Regions from separate parts of the Marinomonas sp. 63XJN7_7_ISO-PGPR-S23-202 genome, predicted to be linked through region 2. Evidence: riboswitches for the same ligand, from Rfam matches in the RefSeq annotation. Region 2 holds a riboswitch; the other holds the start of a gene.

Region 1 (4,202 bases), 1.2 Mb from region 2:
TCGCGCCTACTCGGCTGGCTCCCGCCTGCATGGCGGAAATGCCTGGGATGACTTCAATGTCCACGTCCAGCCATTCAGGGTGGTTCTCTTTGCCTTGCAATTGCCAATCCAGCAATTCAAATACCAAGGTCGCCATGGCATAAATACCAATATCGCCACTGGAAATTAAGGCGGTATTTTTACCTTGTGAGGCTAGGTCCAGTGCTAAACGCGCCCGTCCAATTTCTTCACCTAAAGGCAAGTTATGAAACGTTTTACCCGCACTCAGCTCACCTAATAAATCCAAATAATAGCCGTAAGCCACCCAATCACTGCATACGGATAGCGCTTTTGTAGCATTGGGGGCAACTAAACCAAGGTCACCAGGTCCCATGCCCATTATAAATAGTTTGCCCATTACATCTCTTTATTATCGTCAAGTGCACTTTATTATGACATGCACTCTATCAGTAAACGCCCTTAGAGCACGGAGCGCTTGTTGAACATAGTGAAACACCCAAGGGATGAGTAGGACGTTATTGTACACTTGATGGGAATAAGACGGGATGAAAAGACTCAGTTTTATCGTGAGAGATATTCAGGTAGGTAACACTACCTAAGCGTCCACATAAAAAGAGCGACTGGATCAGAAAAACATGATACGACCAGCCTTTTATTAATAGTAGAAAACATAGAGGCTAGCGTCGAATTAAGATTCGACGCGAACTAACTGACATTTAACTTCTTTAAGATCATCAATTTCGATGGCGGCTTTATTTTTTTCGGACCAAAAAGACACATCTTCTCCCAGATAATAGGCGCCAGAAGCGCTGATCGCGTGGGTTAAGTGATAATGTTTGTTTTGCCAATTCAACAGTGCCTCTTCACCATGAAATTGAATTTCCATAGGCTCCCCTTCACAAAGATAATAGACAACATTCGTCTGGGTATCGATCTGCGATACCTCATTATCTTTCACTTGCTTAGGTGGTGGCGTACTGCACGCCGTTAGCCCTAACATTAAACACACCATCATACTGTTGCGTATCGATAACATCTTGATTCGCATAGAGACTCCGCTCAAATTCTTTGGCTCACACGTTCATGGCCACTCATAAAATCCTGCAGCTTGGTATATGCCAAACTCCCTGTTTACTGTGTACTAAAGCCCATCTTAAGCTTACTAGACAGGTATTCTGTGAGAATAAGCCGATTGCTGACGTCGATTTTACCGACCATCACTAACACAGTACAAATTATAGCTGACCACGGGGTCAACCACTACAAAATAGCGTTTATTTACAATACACCCTCCCCTTTACCGACACAGGAAATGTCAAACAAAGTGGATAGATCAACATTTTTACCATCAATCTCTTTGCAAAAAACCATGAAATCCGTATATTCTCAGGTACCGGATGTATCCGGTTTCGTTCTCGGGGCGGGGTGCAATTCCCCACCGGCGGTATAGAGACAACTCTAAGCCCGCGAGCGCTCAGTATTGGTTATATTTATTATAGACGATACTGAGGTCAGCAGATCTGGTGAGACTCCAGAGCCGACGGTAATAGTCCGGATGATAGAGAGCGCGTCAGACAAAGTTTCTATAGTCAATGTATCTTTGGATCTACTAAAGTAGAATCCAACCACAACTATCCTTATTAAAGATAGCTCATTGTATGAGTTATTTGTCTGTCCGTTCGCCCTGATTCACTCGTTTTTAGGAAAGTAAAAAATGAATCAGAGCTCAACGAATGTCATAGACTTCAATCCAGCAAAACAACGTATTGCCTTTATCCATGCTTCTTGGCACAGCGACATCGTTTTAAAATGCCTTGAAGGCTTTAAAACAGAAATGGCCACTCGTGGTTACAACCTAGACAACATTGATGTTATCCCTGTGCCAGGCGCCTATGAAATTCCACTACAAGCGAAATTATTAGCCAAAAGTGGTCAGTATGCCGCAATCGCTGGCAGCGCCTTAGTGGTGGATGGTGGTATTTATCGCCACGATTTTGTCGCGCAAACCGTTTGTAGTGCCTTAATGCAAGTCCAACTTGAAACAGAGGTTCCCGTCTTAACGGCGGTGTTAACGCCCCATCATTTCCATGAACATGATGAACACTCCAACTACTACAAACAACATTTTGTGAAAAAGGGCATAGAGCTTGCCAATGCGTGCGATGAGGCAATCAAACTCACAACCAATGCAAAGCAGTCACTAAGCCAACACAACGGATAGGTAGAAACGACTAACTAGAGAGCCCCCTCATCCATAGCGCATTTGTCTGTACAAATGCGTTTTTTTTCGCAGCAAGTACCGTAAAACCGCCTCGCAAATGCCCCTTTAATTGATTCAAACTTTACCATTTCGTGCAATTAGAAAGGATTTTAAATAATCTGTAAAGATGCTATTTTTACCAGATAAAAGAATATAACTACTTTTGTCTTGCTTTTCTCGTCATTTGACAACACTTTTCAGCTTGATAAGATTTGCCAATAATCTTAATAGTATTCTTGAGTCTAGGCTTTATTTTTCAAAAGATTATTATAAAAAAAATGTTTCCGATTTATATAAAACCATATCAGACAATATGATAAGGAGATTTAAATGGGTGCCACAACAGAACAGCTCAACGAAGAAAACACCATGTCACATAACAGTGAGAGCAACGAGCAAACGCTACACTCTTCCACGAAAGCTGCTTTTTCCTCTCCTGTCGAAAAATGGATAGCCACCAACCTTGAAAAAGCCGGTATTGTTATTAATGGATCAAAACCTTGGGATCCACAAATACATAATACGGCTCTTTGGGACAGAGTCATACGTCAGGGGTCTCTCGGTCTAGGAGAAGCCTATGTGGATGGTTGGTGGGATTGCGAACAAGTTGATGAATTTATCTCTCGCATCATCAGCTCCCAGTTAAATGAGCAAGTCACTGGACGCTGGGTTATGCTACGTCACTGGCTTATGGCCACTCTGTTCAATCGACAATCCGAGAAAAGAGCCTATCAAGTTGGTGAGCAACACTATGATGCCGGCAATGATTTATATCAAGCCATGCTGGATCCAACAATGGCCTATTCGTGCGGCTATTGGCACGAAGCGAAGACTCTACATGAAGCACAATTAAATAAGTTGCGCTTAATCTGTGAAAAAGCACAGCTCAAACAAGGCGAATCGGTTCTCGAAATTGGCTGTGGCTGGGGGAGCTTTGCCGAAATAGCGGCCAAAGAATATGGCGTTAGCGTGACGGGTGTGACCATTTCGAAAGAGCAAAAAAAATTAGCGGATGAACGCTGCCAAGGCCTGCCCGTCGATATCGAACTAAAAGACTATCGCAGCATGGAGGGCCAATATGACAAACTGGTTTCCATTGGTATGTTCGAACACGTAGGGCCAAAAAACTACGATACTTACATGAGTACCGCCCATCGTTTAATGAAAGACGATGGCACATTTGTGCTTCACACCATAGGCGGCGACCAAAGCAAAAGTGGCACCGACCCGTGGATCGATAAATACATTTTCCGCAATGGTGTGATTCCATCTCTGAAACAAATCAGCGAATCAGTAGAGCCGTACTTTGTTATTGAAGATGTACACAATTTCGGACCCGATTACGATAAAACCTTAATGGCATGGCATCAGAATTTTGCCGCGGCCTGGCCTGAACTGAAAGACCAGTACAGTGAGCGTTTCTATCGTATGTGGTCCTACTATTTGAAAGTGTGCGCTGGCGCATTCAGAAGTCGTTCATTACAACTTTATCAAGTTGTTCTAAGAAAACGCTTGGATAGATTACCGCGCTACCACAGTGTTCGCTAATGAGATAATCGGCATAAAAGCCCTGTATAAAATAAGCAGAATAAACCATGTCGATAGCACTCAATTCATAGAACAGACAGTCTAACGAATCTTTATTATTCGTTGGATGTCTGAGTCTATCGTTATTGAGCCTCTTATATCACACCACCAACGACAACATATCCTCAATAAAAAAGTCCAAAGAACGCTGCTCGATACGTTCAATCCCTCTTTGCTGATGCTCAGGCAAGTTGGCATATTTTGAGGCCGCGCCAAAATCACCAAATAAGATATGTCCTTCTGCATTAATCAGGACATTATGAGCATACAAATCCCCGTGTGAGACTTTCTTTTGCTTGAAATGCGACACCAAGCTTTGCATCTGCTCAATAATATAATCAACCGTGGCGCTGGA
Region 2 (4,202 bases):
TTTTTAGGGATGTTAGGAATGGGGTTAAAAGGGGCGGCCGTGGCAACCTTGATCGCTCAGCTGGCTACCTGCATTTTGTGCTTACAATATTTTACCTCGCCTAAAGCAAAAACTGTTTTATCCCTGAATCAATTTGATAAACACATCGCTAAAAGGATCATGCAGCTTGGTTCGTCGAACTTGGTGATGTTTATCTATATGAGTTTTATCATCGCTCTGCATAATCGGTTATTTATGACTTATGGGGACACAACACAATTGGCAGCGTTCGCCATCGTTGGATATTTAGCCAGTTGCTATTACTTTTTTGCCGAAGGCTTGGTGAGTGGCTTGCAGCCGCCAGTGAGCTATTACTTGGGGGCGAAGCAGTACCAACGCATTATCCAAACGGTAAAGTTAGCGTTTTCAGTAACGGTTGGTTCCGGTGTCGTTGTGGTCATTGTGTTGAATCTCTTTCCTGAATTTTTCACCCACTTTTTTTCTGGTGCTAATGGATCTTTGATTGAAGCCACCAAAGTGGGTATCCGCTTGCATTTGATGGCGTTATTTTTAGATGGCTTCTTATTTATGGCGTCGATTTACTTTGTGGCGGTAGGAAAAAGCGGTCAAGCCTTGTTTGTCTCTGTCGGAAACATGATCGTGCAATTGCCTTTCTTGTTTATTTTGCCAAGGTTTTTGGGTATTGAAGGCGTATGGTTGTCGGTCCCGTTATCAAACATCGCTTTCACAATGATTGTATTACCTATGCTATTAATGAACTTAAAGGCTCTGATGAAACAGCATCGCGGTGAGAACACTCAGATGATCAAAAAAGCAGCCGTGACCTCTTAAGGGGGAAGATTAAGCGTGACAGGATACGAGAAGGTCATTCCATTTAGCAGGTCAGTTTAGCTCACTTTAACCGCCCCTCATTAATCGTTTTTGCTAGAATAGCATAAATAAAATATACTGTATTTATATACAGTATATTGGGGTGCTATTATGTCTGATTTTTCTGCCAATAAACCCATAAAAGGTCGTGGTACAGCGAGCAACCTAGCAGGGCGTTTTGCCATTACCTTAGTGGAAGTGGACGAAAATGATGTCTCTGTCGAGGCGCTCGAAACGTCATCGCCAAAAACACAAGTTCGTTACGAAACGGCTAAGACGATTATCACCCGTAATAACTCCCCGGATATTCCCTTTACCTTGTCGGTGAATCCGTATCGAGGTTGTGAGCATGGTTGTGTCTATTGCTTTGCAAGGCCAAGCCACGCGTATTTGGATTTATCACCAGGGCTGGATTTTGAAACCAAGTTAACCACAAAGCTGAATGCGGCGGCGCTTCTTGAGAAAGAGCTTGCTCATCCGAGCTATCGTTGTGAGCCGATTGCGTTGGGGATCAATACCGATGCCTACCAACCAATAGAAAAGCAACTGGGAATAACTCGCCAGCTGTTGTCCGTGTGTTTGGCCTATGGTCAGCCTGTGTCTTTAATTACCAAAAGTACCTTGATTCTGCGTGATTTAGATATTCTCACTGAGATGGCTCAAAAGCATTTGGTGCACGTGGCAATCAGTGTGACGACGTTAGATAATCATTTAAAGCGTATTCTAGAGCCCAGAACCGCCTCAGGAAAAACGCGTTTGCAGGTGATTAAAGCGTTACGTGAGGCGGGCATTCCCGTGACTGTTCTGGTGGCACCGGTGATTCCGTTTATCAATGATCATGAGATGGAACAGATTGTTGCGGCGTCAGCAGACACTGGAGCCCAATCTATTCACTACATTATGCTGCGTTTGCCCCATGAAGTTGCGCCATTGTTTGAAGAGTGGCTGATACAGCATTATCCCGACCGAGCTTCCCATGTGTTGCAGCGTATTATGGACATGCGCGGTGGCAAGCTATACGACAGTCGCTTTGGTAAGCGCATGACAGGGGAAGGTCTGTTTGCCGATATCATTAACCAACGTTTTCATTTAGCAAGACGCAAATATGGATTGTCTGATGAACGATTGAGTCGGTTTGATTGCAGTCAGTTTACTGTGCCAGCCAAAGTAGGGGATCAGTTTTCATTGTTTTGATACATTCGATCAAATTTTTGTGGTTGTCTGTCTGGATGTGTCGCGGTAAAGTAATAGCTCACTCTATTTACCAATAGAATGTTACTAAATCGAACTTCGGGGCGGGGCGAAATTCCCCACCGGCGGTATATTACAAGCCATGCTTCGTAATCAGCCCGCGAGCGCCTTTTTCAGATGATCTCCTAAGGGAGGATGCAGGAAAAAGGGTCAGCAGATCTGGTGAGACGCCAGAGCCGACGGTTATAGTCCGGATGATAGAAGATCGACCAGATAGACTAATGCTTGATGAAAGTCGTTTAAGGCTACGCCGTTAAATGATGGTCATCCGGCTTTGGTATGCGTGCTTTAGGCGTCGTGTATGACGAGCGTGAAGTACTGCTTTGTTTGGTATATTCCTCATCACCCCTGTGCATCTTAATTTTAGGAGACAAACAAGATGGCAGGCACATTGTTTATTATGATCGCGTGTTTCACGTGGGCATTAGATACTCTCATTCGTTACCCCCTTCTAAACGCGGGGTTTTCCACTTTACAGATAGTTCTGATGGAACATCTGACCTTGGTGTTAGTCACCAGCCCGTTATTGTTTCGTCACCGTTATGCCTTTCGGCATTTATCACGCACCTCGTTTGGCTGCTTATTTTTTATTGGCGGTGTCGGGTCGGCGTTGGGCACCTTGGCGTTTACCCAAGCTTTTCACTACCTCAACCCGACAGTGGTTATTTTGCTGCAAAAACTGCAACCCATTGTCGCGATTTTACTGGCTTATTTTTTCTTAAAAGAGCGTATACGTGGGCATTTTGTGCGCTGGGCGGTGGTGATTTTAGCGGGCAGTCTTGTCATGATGTGGCCAGATATTCATTCCCTTGGTAGCGCTCAGTGGCACTATACCAATAACAATATTGATATTTTAAAAGGCTATGGATTTACCTTAATTGCTGTTGCTGCGTGGGGCGCTGCTACCGTATGTGGTAAGTACCTTTCTTATCAAGGGGTGCCTGCCAACGCCATCCTGTCAGGACGCTTTTTATCCGGTTTGTGTGTACTGGTGCCTTTAGCCATGATGATGCCGTCTAGCCTGGTAGCCATGCCCATGACGAAAGTCGGGCTTGTCGTGGTGATGGCATTACTCAGTGGTCTGATTGGTATGTGGTTTTATTATCAGGGATTAAAATCCGTCCCCGCACAATTTGCTACCTTGGCAGAAATGTCGTTTCCTGTCTTTGCGGCAGGTATTAACTGGTTCTTTTTAGATATGAGCTTAACCAGCTACCAGATTATTGGGGCGATCATGTTAATTTTGGGGAATGTGGGGCTTCGTCTGCGAGACTTGAAAGCGCCACCTTTAGCGGTGCCTGCTCAACAAGCTTAATTTGAGTGGTTATTGAGACATCTTATATTGTGTATAATGGCGAGCTTTTTGATCCATTACACAGGCGTATTCCCATTGGAATGAATACGTTAAAAAGGAAGAGTTTATGTCTGACATGGCGCAGCCTCAGAAAACCCATTGGTTTGAGGTGGTTTTATTATGGGTTTCTGGGGTGGCGGCGGCGATGCAGTTCGCGAAGTTTTCCATTTCTTATGATGAACTGTTAACTCATTATCAAGCCGGGCCTGCTTGGACTGGGGCGTTGATTTCTGTGGTGGGGATTGTCGGCTTGATTTTTGGGGCGTCTGCAGGTGTGGTCGCAGGGCGCATGGGGTATCTCAATGTGTTAGTGGGTGCTCTAGCCATTGGTTCTTTGCTGTCCGTTCTTGAATCCTTTTTGCCATCCTTTATAACAATGCTGGTACTTCGCGTATTAGAAGGCATGTCGCAGTTAGGTGTCGTGGTGGCTGCGCCAACCATGATTGCGCGATTAAGTGCGCCCCAACACCGTTCTATTACCATGGGCCTGTGGGGTACCTTCTTTGGGGTGGCGTTTGCTATAACTGGTTGGCTAGGCAATAAATTGCTGAGTGCCTATGGTCTACAGGGGCTTTTGCTTGTCCATGGGGTGCTCATTGGCAGTATGGCGCTTGTCTTATGGTGGCTGCTCAGTCAATACAAATCGGTTTATGAGAATCAAAGTGCTCCGTCCTCGTTAGGTTTTTGGACGCAATTACGCAATATGTATAAGACGCCCCGTACATTG

The links. A riboswitch is a leader RNA that binds a small molecule or an ion and turns the genes downstream of it on or off. The one in region 2 is predicted to bind FMN.
Region 1: another riboswitch for FMN. It lies ahead of AC0VYG_RS07075 (6,7-dimethyl-8-ribityllumazine synthase); the one in region 2 lies ahead of AC0VYG_RS01750 (DMT family transporter).

Annotation. Positions count from the first base shown of each region.
Region 1 is NZ_CM149677.1:1,543,193-1,547,394, reverse strand. Features, by position in the region: gene cobJ (precorrin-3B C(17)-methyltransferase) at 1-397, opposite strand, end outside; gene AC0VYG_RS07080 (MliC family protein) at 689-1,048, opposite strand; FMN riboswitch at 1,408-1,571, shown strand; gene AC0VYG_RS07075 (6,7-dimethyl-8-ribityllumazine synthase) at 1,715-2,221, shown strand; gene cfa (cyclopropane fatty acyl phospholipid synthase) at 2,591-3,808, shown strand; gene AC0VYG_RS07065 (leucine-rich repeat-containing protein kinase family protein) at 3,948-4,202, opposite strand, start outside.
Region 2 is NZ_CM149677.1:379,317-383,518, forward strand. Features, by position in the region: gene AC0VYG_RS01740 (MATE family efflux transporter) at 1-831, shown strand, start outside; gene AC0VYG_RS01745 (PA0069 family radical SAM protein) at 982-2,064, shown strand; FMN riboswitch at 2,153-2,331, shown strand; gene AC0VYG_RS01750 (DMT family transporter) at 2,501-3,436, shown strand; gene AC0VYG_RS01755 (MFS transporter) at 3,543-4,202, shown strand, end outside.